Regions from separate parts of the Priestia sp. P1_B12_1 genome, predicted to be linked through region 3. Evidence: predicted binding sites of a transcription regulator. Region 3 holds the regulator's gene; each other region holds the start of a gene.
The links. Region 3 encodes LexA, which represses DNA repair genes until DNA is damaged. Its sites were predicted from a motif close to CGAACATATGTTCG; they were not measured.
Positions count from the first base shown of each region.

Region 1 (4,295 bases), on a different contig from region 3:
CTTTTTGCTTTTCACGTAGATCTGTTACATCCCTATCTGATAATCCTTGTACTAACTCTTCAATATTAAAATGAATACTTCCTATAACGGTACCCCTATTTAGTAAGGTCCAGCCTTTGTCTTGATCCATATAAATCGCACCCAGAAGATTTTTTAAAATTGCTTGATTTGTTGTGCCCCAAATGAGACTTTGTAAGTTTATTTCCTCGTTTGGTAATATGAATGAATAATTATCCTTTTTATTAATAGTTAGTGTAATAGAATTATTTAACCTTCTCGTCTCCATATTTTCTTTCTCATTGTAAAAATTACAAATAACAGTACAATTGTGGAATTTAATCCTTTTGGTCCCTGGCACATTGTAACCTAGAGCGTAAAATAAAAATCGTAGTAAAGTAGATTTTCCTACACTGTTCTTCTTACTATATATCAAATTAAAATTAGCATTAAAATCAAATCTTTTTTCAAATCCATCACTGATTATGATTAAGTAGTTAATTTTCATAGCAATCCAGCCGCCTCTTTTACATTATTTATTGTGAATCGATTTTTTAGTATTTTTATAATTACCAATTTAGTAACACCCTCTTTTATTTCTAAATCGATAGGCCCGTTAATAATAAAAGAGACATAAGATTGCCATTTTGTTTCAACAAACTGCTCAAAAACTTGCTTTCCTTTTAATTTACGGTGTGCATTGGTATAGTTTTTGAAATCATTCATGACACGTGTAACAAATTCAAACTGTTCAGTTTTTTTCTCTATAAAAGCACTATACTTTCTATTAATTTCTTTCATTGCTCCTATATCATATTCATCAAAGAAATCTCCATAAGAAGGAGGTTTAGAAGATTCTAAAACGACAATTGGCCAAATTAACTCTTCTTTCTTCAGTTCTACATGTCTAGTTGCAGCATTTTGAAAGAATATACTTTGCCAATAATTCATTACATCATGCGCTACCCCATCTGGTGCACTTATTTCTGCATTAACTAAGAACTTTTGTACGGCTTCATAGATTATTCTATATCTTGTTTCATCATTTTGGCCAAAAAAAGGGAATGCACAGATTTTAAGCTTATCATACTCTAAATTCGATATATCTAATTTATAATTCTGAACTGCGGCATTTATATACTTATTTATAATGTTTTTCGCTTGATCATTTAACTCATTATAAGAATATATTATGAAATAATTACCCCAAAAGTAATCCAGCTGCTTGTTTTTTAACGGGTTCATTATATTTGAAATATAAATTATTTGTTCGTATTTACTCTGATTAGTAGCATTTATTAAAGTTTTAAGAGCATCTTTTAACTTTGTTAATGTATTTGTACCTGGTGTGGGATCTTCTTGTGACTTTGCTTGGACAAAAATTTTTTTATTATCCTTTAGATATAACTCGATATCATCAATATCGCCTTCAACTTTTAATCTCTCTAAATCTTTTATGTTTTTAAGGGCCAACAAGATAGCTGCATTACTTTGAAAATCCCAACCGAATGCAGATGCTGTTGCATTGGTATCAATAACCGGAGTAGAACCTGTAGAATTCACCATTTTGATCACCTAGTCCATTCTTAATTATTAAAATTATTTTTATTTTATCTGCTTGTAAAACTTAATTACTATTATAAAGAAGTATATTGGTATTTTGTACCTATGAAGGGATATTTTAATTTTGTAATTAAAATATTTATTTTTTCTTTCAAGCACGAAAATACTTAAACATAAAATTTTATGTTATCCGCGGTGACTTTAATTATGTAATCTGAATCTAATTTTAAATTTAAATGAGATATAAAATACAATATTAAAAGGTTAATTTATATTTTATCTTTAATTAGATAGCAATAATCGGGAAAACTTTAGAGTTTTTGTTGAATGAAGAACGTTTGTTCTTATATAATGGATAGAACAAACGTTCTTTTATTTAAGGAGTTCTTTTAATGGATTATGGGCAGCTACCAAACAGAATCATTATTTGTATAGACATGAAATCGTTTTTTGCCTCATTTTCCTCTGTCATACGGGGATTAGACCCATTGAAAACAAGGCTTGCGGTGGTAGGAGATATCAAAAGGTCAGGATCGGTTGTGTTAGCAGCCACACCCTTATTAAAGAAAGAAGGGATCAAAACAGGAAGTCGCCTCTTTGAAATTCCTAAAAGGAAAGATATCCATGTGGTGAATCCATCCATGGAGAGATATATTAAGGCTTCGAACTATATTTCGAGTTTGGTGTTACAGTATGTGGCTCCTGAAGACTTTCATGCGTATAGCATTGATGAATTGTTTATTGATGCGACAGCTTCTTTGCATTTATTCGCTAAAACACCAGAAGAACTGGCCCATAAAATTATCAACGAGATTTATCGCAAGACACGGCTAACAGCTACTGCAGGTATCGGTCCGAACCTCTTACTGGCGAAGGTGAGCTTAGATCATGAGGCCAAGCATAGCCCAACAGGAGTTGCTTATTGGCGATATGAAGATATTCCCTTTAAGTTGTGGTCGATTCATCCAATGAAGGATTTCTGGGGGATCTCGTCAGCTACAGAAAGACGCTTAAACCGTTTAGGCATCTATACCATAAAAGAGCTCGCTCTTTCTTCTAAAGAGATGTTACAAAAAGAATTTGGCATCATGGGCGGAGAACTTCACCAACATGCCAACGGCATTGATTACAGTCGTATTTCCGATGTGTATATTCCTAGCTCTCGTTCTTTTGGAAAGAGTCAAATTCTATTTCGCGATTATACAAACCGAAAAGAAGTGGAGTTATTGCTGTTAGAGCTATTGGATGACGTGTGTTTTCGCTTACGGATGCATCAAGTGGTGGCTCAAACGGTCCATTTATCGATTGGCTACAGCAAACAAACAGGTGGAGGCTTCTCCAGACAAAAGAAAATGGGGAGAGCTTCGAACTTAAGCCAAGATATCTTTCCGTACTGTTTAACCATTTTACATACCTTTGATAGTGGCATGCCGATTCGTTCCATTGGCATTTCATTATCAAACACTAGTATTCAAGAAGAGGAGCAAATGAGCTTGTTTGAGGATATTGATCAGCGTGAAAGAGCCTATGCTCTTGCCAAAACGATTGATGACATTCGGCTGCGTTATGGCAAGAATAGTGTACTACGTGCGTCTAGTCACCTTCCGTATTCAACAGCTCGTTATCGAAACGGCCTTATAGGTGGCCATAAAGCTTAAGGAGGAAAAAGAGATGGAACATAGAGAGATGAAAAAAACAATAGCATATTATAAGAGTAGATACGAAGCATACAAAGATTGCTATTCATCTATTGTTTTTTCCGTGTAGGATAAATAACAGTACTCAAAATATACAGTATCTATAGTATTCGTAGTATAAGTATTTGGAGACGAATTTAAATATTGGAGTGCAAATGGTAGTTAGATGTTAAACAATTATTGAGAGGCAGGAGAAAAATATGGATATATCCATTCGAAAGGCTAATAAAGACGATTACGAATCTTCATTGTCTTTATTCAGGCAAGTTCATGATTTACACGTTTGCGAAAGGCCAGATTTGTACAGAGAGAATTCCACTCCAGTAAGTGAAGAATTCTTTGAAAGTCAGCTAAATGATCTCAAACAACATATTTTTGTGGCTACCATTGGTACTGAAATAGTTGGAATTGTTGTGATGAAGGAAGAAGAAATAATTGAAAATTCATTTATGAAAGCAAGAAGGGTATTATTTATAAACAGTTTATGCGTTGCTCAAGCACAGAGAAAGAAGGGGATAGGAAAAAGGCTTATGAAATATGTTTTTGATTTTGGGAGCAGTCTGAAAGTTGATAGTATTGAACTAGGAGTATCAGAGAAGAATTTTTCTGCAATTGAATTTTATGAATCCATTGGTATGACAACAAAGAGTAGAAAAATGGAGATTATATTAAATTAACGAGTGCTTATCTTTAATAAGTTAACATTGTAGACATGGATACATCGATAAAAATCATCAAAACGACAGCTCTTTTAAAGGAAGGTCTTGATAAAATGAAAAAATGGCATCCATTCGCCACTATGCCAGAGCAATACATAGAGTTACAGGAAATAATAAATAAGCAAGAAGAAGTAGCTCAACCTGTTTTAACAGAAGAGCAAATGGAACAGATGAATTTCACCTTGATTGAAGCCTTACATACAAATAAACAAGTACACCTTACATATTATAACAAAGGACAATGCATAACTGAGAAGGGATTCATTCAGTTTGTTGATTCTCTTGGGAATTTATTTATTTTCATTGATGATGTATTTGA
Region 1 covers NZ_JBFTZR010000021.1:19,621-23,915, reverse strand. The annotation lists gene AC1D0Y_RS27235 (hypothetical protein) at 1-505, opposite strand, end outside; gene AC1D0Y_RS27230 (hypothetical protein) at 502-1,563, opposite strand; gene AC1D0Y_RS27225 (Y-family DNA polymerase) at 1,953-3,218, shown strand; gene AC1D0Y_RS27220 (N-acetyltransferase family protein) at 3,458-3,934, shown strand; gene AC1D0Y_RS27215 (YolD-like family protein) at 4,030-4,295, shown strand, end outside.
Region 1: a site for LexA is predicted at 1,892-1,905, ahead of AC1D0Y_RS27225 (Y-family DNA polymerase). Genes of this name have one in related genera too.

Region 2 (4,295 bases), on a different contig from region 3:
CGCTAGCACCGCACCACCATTATCTAAATGCCCAAGCTTTTCTACACTTGAGGCGCCCATGTATGAAAGGGCTGAATAGATAGTTGCAAGAATAATAGCAGCAATTCCTGTAGCTTTTAGGCAAACAGTTATAATTTGCTTCTTTGTTTTAGCGCCTTTTTCTTTAATTGCATTGATAATAATGATTCCGAAAACGAAAGATGCAAGAGTATCCATTGTTAGATATCCTTCTTGGAACCCATTAAAAAAAGAGTTTGTTACATATTTTTCTGTGGGTGCTTGAAATTTTCCAATAGGATGAATAAAAGCTACTAGAACTAGAATTCCGATGAATGTTAATTTAATCGGCGTTAAGAATTTTCCGACAATATCGACAATTTTCGCCGGATTGAGAGAAAAAAAGCATGTAATACTGAAAAATATAATAGTAAACACGAGTAAAGCTATAGAACTAGAGCCTTCAGAAATGAAAGGTTTAAGTCCGATTTCAAAAGAGACGTTACCTGTTCGTGGGATAGCAAATAAAGGTCCAATAGCTAGATAAAGAACAGTTGTAAATACTAAACCAAAGATAGGATGTACGCGACTTGCTAATGATTGTAAATCTTCTTTTCCGGAGAACCCAAAAGCTAGTACACCAAGTAAAGGCAAGCCTACTCCAGTAACTAAAAAACCCGCATTTGCTGACCAGATATTTGCTCCCGCTGACTGACCAAGCATGGCAGGGAATATTAAATTTCCAGCTCCAAAAAATAATGCAAATAACATTAAACCAATGATTACTATAAAAGAAAACGGTACTTTGTTTGACACGGTGAAACCCCCATTAAAAATATTCTTTATAAAAAATTAAATTTTCAGACAATTTACATTACAAATAACTTATCTTTTTTGTATTATAAACAGTCAAATTACATATTTCAATATAAAAAATAAACTTTTTTAATAAAATTTAAAAAATTATCAATTTTCCGTTCATTATCCATTATTAAAATAAAAATAATATTAAAAACCCAGATTTTTATTCAAAATGCGTACGTTAAGTGAGTTAATAACGGTATTTTTTTAAAAAAATTATAAATCATATTCAAATCGCGTATATTATCCTTTTAATTAATTTGATTGAATGATATGCAAGGAAGTTTGGAAATATAGTACTACGAAACTTATAAAACTTTTTAATATTAGCTAAACACCTGAAAGGAAAAAGTAGTTGATTTATTGCTTCAAGAAATGGAGCATTCTAAGTCTTATAAAGAACGCTTACTCTTATCTCCTGAACTAGTAATTTGACAATCAACAGCTTATCTCTAGACAAAGTACTTTTCTAATGTAAAATCACTGTCTAGAATCACAAACGTTTCTGTTTCCTTTGAATGATTATCTTATAGTACTCCATTCAAGCAGTCAGAGGATAAGTAATAATGATCATTTTTTCTTTTTTAAAATATGTCATAAATTTTATATATACTGAAAAGACCTTATTAACAAATTAATTAAGGTCTTTTTATCTTTTCTTTTTGAAGCCAAAACTTATCATATAAGCTATTAATAAAGAGATAAAAGCAGCAAAACTAATTTTTATGTAAGAAACCTCTAAAGCCCAAGGACCATATTTTTTATATTTAAACGATACATAGACCACCACTGTCCATTTTCACCTTTAAAAAATGAGAAGATAATCCATAAAAGAACTAAAAACAAAACCATGATAAAAAGATAATATAATTAGGCATTTTTCTATTCATAGGTCACCCCTCCGTTCTTCCCGTTTATATGTGATGCTCTTTTCTCTTATTATAGTAACAATAATCGGGAAAAATTTAGAGTTTTTATTGAATAAAGAACGTTTGTTCGTATATAATAGAGAACAAACGTTCTTTATTTGAGGAGTTATTTCAATGGATTATGAATATCTACCCAACAGAGTCATTATTTGTATTGATATGAAAGCATTCTTTGCTTCTGTTTCATGCGTGATACGTAGGCTAGATCCATTAAAAACAAAGTTGGCAGTTGTAGGAGATACAAAGCGGTCGGGATCAGTTGTGTTAGCTGCCACACCCTTATTAAAGAAAGAAGGGATCAAAACAGGCAGCCGTCTTTTCGACATTCCTAGAAGGAAAGATATCCATGTCGTAAACCCATCCATGGAAAGGTATGTCAAGGCCTCGAACTATATTTCTAGTTTAGTGTTACAGTATGTCGCTCCTGAAGATTTCCATGCATATAGCGTTGATGAGTTGTTTATTGATGCGACAGCTTCTTTACATTTATTCGCTCGTACACCAGAAGAATTAGCCCGTAAAATCATCAACGAGATTTATCGTAAAACACGGCTTACAGCCACCGCAGGAATCGGTCCGAATCTCTTGCTGGCTAAGGTGAGCTTAGATCATGAGGCCAAGAATAGCCTAACAGGGGTAGCTTATTGGCGATACGAAGATATTCCTTTTAAATTATGGTCGATTCACCCAATGAAAGATTTCTGGGGAATCTCATACGCTACGGAAAGACGCTTAAATCGTTTGGGCATTCACTCCATCAAAGAACTCGCTCTTTCTTCTGTAGAGATGTTACGTAAAGAATTTGGTGTCTTGGGAAAAGAAATCCACCAACATGCAAATGGGATTGATTTTAGCCGCATTTCTGACGTGTATATTCCGAGCTCTCGATCATTCGGGAAGAGTCAAATTCTGTTTCGAGACTATATAAATCGAAAAGAAGTGGAATTGCTGCTATTAGAGCTTTTAGACGATGTGTGCTTTCGTTTACGTATGCATCAAGTCATGGCACAAACTATTCATTTATCCATTGGCTACAGCAAACAAACAGGTGGCGGCTTCTCAAGACAAAAGAAAATGGGGCGGGCTTCGAACCTAAGTCAAGATATCTTTCCTTATTGTTTAACCATACTACACACGTTTGATAGCGGAATGCCCATTCGATCGATTGGAATTTCTTTATCGAACACCAGTATTCAAGAAGAAGAGCAAATGAGTTTATTTGAAGATATTGACCAGCGGGAAAGAGCCTATGCACTTGCTAAAACAATTGATGAAATACAGATGCGTTATGGGAAGAATAGCGTTTTGCGAGCTTCAAGCCATCTCAAGCATTCAACAGCTCGTTATCGAAACGCCCTTTTAGGAGGTCATGAAGCATAAAGGAGGAAGATGATATGCAAAACAGAGGATTACAAGAAGTTATAAAAAAGCAGTCAGAAATACCTCAACCTTTTTTAACAGAAGATCAAATGGAACAAATTAATTTTACCTTGATCGAAGCGCTCCATACACATAAAAAAGTATACCTTACGTATTACAAGCACGGGCAATGTATAACGGAAACAGGAGTTATTCAATTTGTAGATTCCCTTGGAGGTTTATTTGTATTTATAGATGAAGGATGTAAGCAAACGGAAAAAATGAGGTTAAGCGAGCTAATTGATGTTCGTTTCGTGTAGTAGAAAATAATAAAACAGTTTATTTACATAGGATTTCCATACATAATTAGTATAAGCTTAAAAAGTATTTAATCATTTTTCATAGATTCATTTAAAGATGTTATATAAGGAGGCTCCTAATATGAAGCAGGTTTGGACTGAGTTTGAGCAGTGGTTAAAAATAAATCGACCAGAAGCAGCAGGAACGCTTAATGAAGCAGCTTCTGAATTAGAAATTGCAGAGGTTGAACAAAAGATGGGACTAACATTCCCCAAAAACCTTAAAGACTGGTTAATGATACATAATGGACAGCGTGATGAATATATAGCAGCTATCGATAATTATACACTACTACCTTTAGAGGAGATTCTGTATACGTGGCAAACATTAAAAGAACTTTTAGACGGAGGAGAATTTGAAGATTTTCCAGAAATTGAACCTATTGGACCAGTAAAAAGAGAATTTTGGTGGAACCCACGTTGGATTTCGATTGCCACAAATGGGGGAGGAGATGATATTTGTATAGACTTGGATCCTGATAAAGAAGGGAGAAGTGGCCAAATTATCACCTTTTGGCACGATTGGGAACAGCGTGAAGTAATAGCGTACAGCTTAGAAGAATGGGTAATAGCCACGATAAATCATACAGATCATTAAAGGGGAGAAGTAAATGATAAAACCTGATATAGAGAAAATCTATAAAATTCTCAAAGCACTTCCAGGTACGTCGGTGAAAGTAGAATTTGAAGATGGAGTGGGAGAAACTCTTTCTACTCCTTATTATATCTACCTAAAAAGCGAGTTTCTTGATGGACAATTAGGCTACAGAGAAGATTTAGAAGCCAATTC
Region 2 covers NZ_JBFTZR010000003.1:709,720-714,014, reverse strand. The annotation lists gene brnQ (branched-chain amino acid transport system II carrier protein) at 1-813, opposite strand, end outside; gene AC1D0Y_RS14580 (Y-family DNA polymerase) at 1,902-3,167, shown strand; gene AC1D0Y_RS14575 (YolD-like family protein) at 3,182-3,466, shown strand; gene AC1D0Y_RS14570 (SMI1/KNR4 family protein) at 3,588-4,103, shown strand; gene AC1D0Y_RS14565 (SMI1/KNR4 family protein) at 4,117-4,295, shown strand, end outside.
Region 2: a site for LexA is predicted at 1,844-1,857, ahead of AC1D0Y_RS14580 (Y-family DNA polymerase). Genes of this name have one in related genera too.

Region 3 (4,295 bases):
ATCAGTGAAATAAAAAAAACAGTTTTGTTCATGTATCTACTTGCAATAGCTATTAGAAAAATGACAAGGAAAGTGATAAAGATTCCTTCAATAATAAATGAATTACTTAAAGCCAAGCCCTTTAATTCCAATGAATTTGTCATCGCATTATAACTGCCCCATAGAGACCATGTAAGAATAATGACACATAAAAAGATCAGGCTTTTGGATAAAAATGATTTAAGCATATTACCTCCTGCAAATTATTTCAAAGATAAGGTACAAAATTCCTACCCTATGATACCATATTTTATTATTTTGTATATATTTTTCTTATAGAGTATAATGTTAGATTGTTCTGAAATTACGACAGCGGCATAACGTTTGATAAAAGGGTAAGCCGAGTAGGAAAACGATTTTGTAATAGAAAAAGCTGTTTGCATCCATACGTATGCGAACAGCTTTTATGTTTTAAACCGATCTTTTAATAAATTCCATAGGGAACTCACTCCGAGACTAATGCTGATCAGAATTCCTGACAGAGCTACTATTAAAGCGATATATTCAAAGATAGAAAACTGCTTCATGCTATCCCAATTGATGTTTCCCTTTAGTTTGCTAATAACTAAATTCATTCCGTAAATACCGGAAAGAACCGTATAAATCGTTAAAATTAATAATAAGTAATTGTGACGTTTGGCTGCGATTTTCTCTTGATTTTGGTACAAAGTACCAAGGGTTTCTTTGACTTCTTGATAAAGAGAATTGATATGAAAGATTTTTTTAAAGAGCTCAGAAAACTCTTGACCTTCTGTGCGAGAGCTAATTTCTAAAAATAAATATTTACCTGAAAACACGGTAATAGAGCGGATTAGTCGTTCAATGCCCTCTGAATTTTTATGAAACGTGAGCTGCGAATATTCATAAGATAATTTTAGCAACACGATTTTATAGAAAAAATGTAAAAATAAATTATAGTAATGCTGGCCAAATAGATGATTCATCAAAAGCTGATCCGTTTTAGAGTCTGTCGATTTAGAAATACACGAAAACACATGGTCTGTTATGACGTAATAGGTTTCAGGAGCCCACCTTTCATACACGTGTTTAGTATTATACGTTTTAATATACTCATGATTGTGTGCAGAAATAAACGCTTTCCCGTCAGGCGTATAGCTATTTAGCTGCCCAGTACGAAATAAAGTTGTGGAATTAATTTCTTGCTCTTGATTTACCGTTACATAACTTAACACAAACATCCGTTCATCGATAAAATAAGGAAGGCTCCCAACGTGCTGTTCACGCGTGGCTTCTTTCTTGATGTGTTCGTTCAAAAATGGCGCAAGCTGTGAAAAAATATAATCTTGCACTTTGCTATAGCGATGATGTTCATAGGTAATGGTGGATCCATGCTCTTCAGCAAGCTTCGGTTCTAGTACACGAAAATGATTCATGAATTCTAAAATATCATCATAGGTGTAATGATTATGGCTCATCTCAGTGCGAATGGTCATGACGCCAATTTCAAAAGGACATAAAAAAACATCCACAGACAGCACGTTGCTAGACACGGTGGTGGAGGAAGTGTGTAACGTAATAGTATGGTCTATTTTTTTGGAAAATCGAAGCAACCCTTCTTTTTCGCACGAGTCAGGGAATAGAATGCATTCAATGTAAGGAAGAAAATATTGATCCAGGCTATCATGAGATACGTAATACTGTTCTCCGTAGTATTCTTTTTCTAAATGTTTTTTTTGAATGGAAAAAAATTCGAACAAATTTTCTTTTAGTGCATGAACAAGCTGCTCTTTATTTTTTCGGTCAAAGGAAAAAGGAAAAAGAAACATGTTCATTGCTTTGGTAGGTACGATGGTTTGAAATGGTTCTGTTTTCCTTGGTGTATTGGTCATAAACTACATCCTTCTTATGGTCGGTTGTATTTCCTTGTAAGAGTCGAGGAAATGCAGATAGAAAGTAAAAGGTGAAACAAGCTTTACAAAAACCGTTCTACCTGCCTGCGGTGATTCAACGTATCATTTATAATATGCCAATTTTTTTAGAAAACAAACGTAAAAAAACCAACTAACATCATGATTAGTTGGTTTTACATACAGTGTCTGATTAGTGAATCGTGCGATATACACCAGTTACTTTTCCTAAAATCGTTACGTGGCGAAGAATAATAGGCGCCATCGTTGAATTTTCAGGCTGTAAACGAACGAAATTTTCTTCTTTAAAGAAACGTTTTACCGTTGCTTCGTTGTCCTCGGTCATAGCGACCACAATATCTCCATTATTAGCTGTTTGCTGCTGACGTACGATTACCATATCGCCATCTAGAATACCTGCTTCAATCATACTTTCTCCCATAATTTCAAGCATAAATACATGATCATCTGGAGAAACGAATTTATCTGGAAGAGGGAAATATTCTTCCACATTTTCAACGGCTGTTATAGGAAGACCCGCTGTTACTTTACCGATAACAGGAACATTAATGACATTGCTTTTAGGGATGTTTACTTCATCTAGTTGAAGAACTTCGATTGCTCTTGGTTTTGTTGGATCTCTGCGAATTAACCCTTTGCTTTCTAAACGAGCTAAATGCCCGTGTACAGTGGAGCTAGAGGCTAATCCTACCGCTTCCCCAATCTCGCGAACAGAAGGCGGATAACCTTTTAATTTTACTTCGTGCTTAATAAAATCTAGTATGTCTTGTTGACGTTTTGATAGCTTCATATTTTTCACCTCGATTTTAGCTATTCTTTAGGTGAATTATACCACGTGATGTGTCAATATACAAACATAAGTTCGAAGAATTCCATTGACAGAAACAAATGTTCTCAATAAAATAAGAACATATATTCTGATAGGGGGATCATAATATGCAACAATTCTTACATTCTATGAAACATTACGCTATTTTTTTTGCAGCAATCGCTGCACTTACATATGTATTGACGCTGGTTTTAGGAGCGGATAAAGTAGATTTAGACAAATATTCAACGGTTACTATTACAAAAGGAGATACGCTTTGGGACTTGTCCAACAAGTATCATAATCACCACCATTTGACCACCAATGAATTTGTTAAATGGGTTGAAGACGTCAATGATTTAAACTCAGACACTGCCCAGTCTTTATCTCCTGGAGATAAATTATATATTCCTGTTTTAAAACAAGAGTTACATAATCAAGTGGCAATTGAACAGTAGTGTGTAACGGCCGTTCCTGAATATTGTTAGAAGCCGAAAAGGTCGTGATAAAAGTGGACGCCATTATTTATTGCCGTGTCAGTACGGATAAAAAAACCCAAGAAACATCTTTACAGCGCCAGCAAGAAGAATTAAAAAAGCTTGCTGGTCTTCACCATCTAGACGTAAAAAAAGTCGTGATGGAAAAAGCAAGCGGATATGACGTAGACAGAGAGGGTATTTTGGATGTTCTTCATACAATGAAAGAAGAGAAGATCTCTGTGCTGCTTATTCAAGACGAAACACGATTAGGCAGAGGAAATGCCCGAATTGCGCTGCTTCATGCTTTTCATAAAGAAAATGCTACCATCTATACGATTAGTCATCAAGGTCAGCTTCAGCTTTCAGAATCTGATTCAATGGTGTTAGATATTATTAGCTTAGTGGAAGAGCATCAGCGGAAATTACATAATGCTAAAATTAGAAGAGGAATGAAAAGAGCCGTAGAAAACGGTTATCGTCCGCAGAAAAATTTAAAAAATCAAGGAGTTAACTCGGGAAGGGAAAAAAAAGAAGCGCCTATTGAAGAAATTGTCCGCCTTCGTCATAACGGCTTAACCTTTGCTGAAATTTCAGTTACGCTAAAGGGTTTTGGCTATAATATTTCAAAAGCGACGGTACATCGCCGCTATCAAGAGTACCAAGAGAGTGCTCAATCTCTTGATAAAACGAAAGAGATTTAGTAAGATGACTACATGTTGCCGAAGCGGTTCGGTAATTTTAATTATTGATTATAAGGAGATAGGTTTTATATGCTATCAAAAGATAAACTTGCTCGTATTAATGCTCTTTCAAAAAAGGCAAAGGCTGAAGGTCTGACAGAATCTGAAGCGAAAGAACAGCAAGAGCTACGTCAGGAATATTTAAAAGTTTTCCGACAATCTATGACAAATCACCTTCATACGATTAAAGTTGTGGACGAAGAAGGTAAAGATGTTACGCCTAAGAAGTTAAAAGAGAGTAAAAAGAAGCGTCTTCACTAAGACGTTCTAGTAAAACTAGAGGGAGTGTTCCCTCTAGTTTTTTGTATATTTTTAATAAGGGGCACAAAAACTGTAAAAG
Region 3 covers NZ_JBFTZR010000001.1:290,185-294,479, reverse strand. The annotation lists gene AC1D0Y_RS01600 (glycosyltransferase family 39 protein) at 1-227, opposite strand, end outside; gene AC1D0Y_RS01595 (magnesium transporter CorA family protein) at 444-1,889, opposite strand; gene lexA (transcriptional repressor LexA) at 2,101-2,718, opposite strand; gene yneA (cell division suppressor protein YneA) at 2,865-3,194, shown strand; gene AC1D0Y_RS01580 (YneB family resolvase-like protein) at 3,248-3,916, shown strand; gene AC1D0Y_RS01575 (DUF896 domain-containing protein) at 3,986-4,216, shown strand.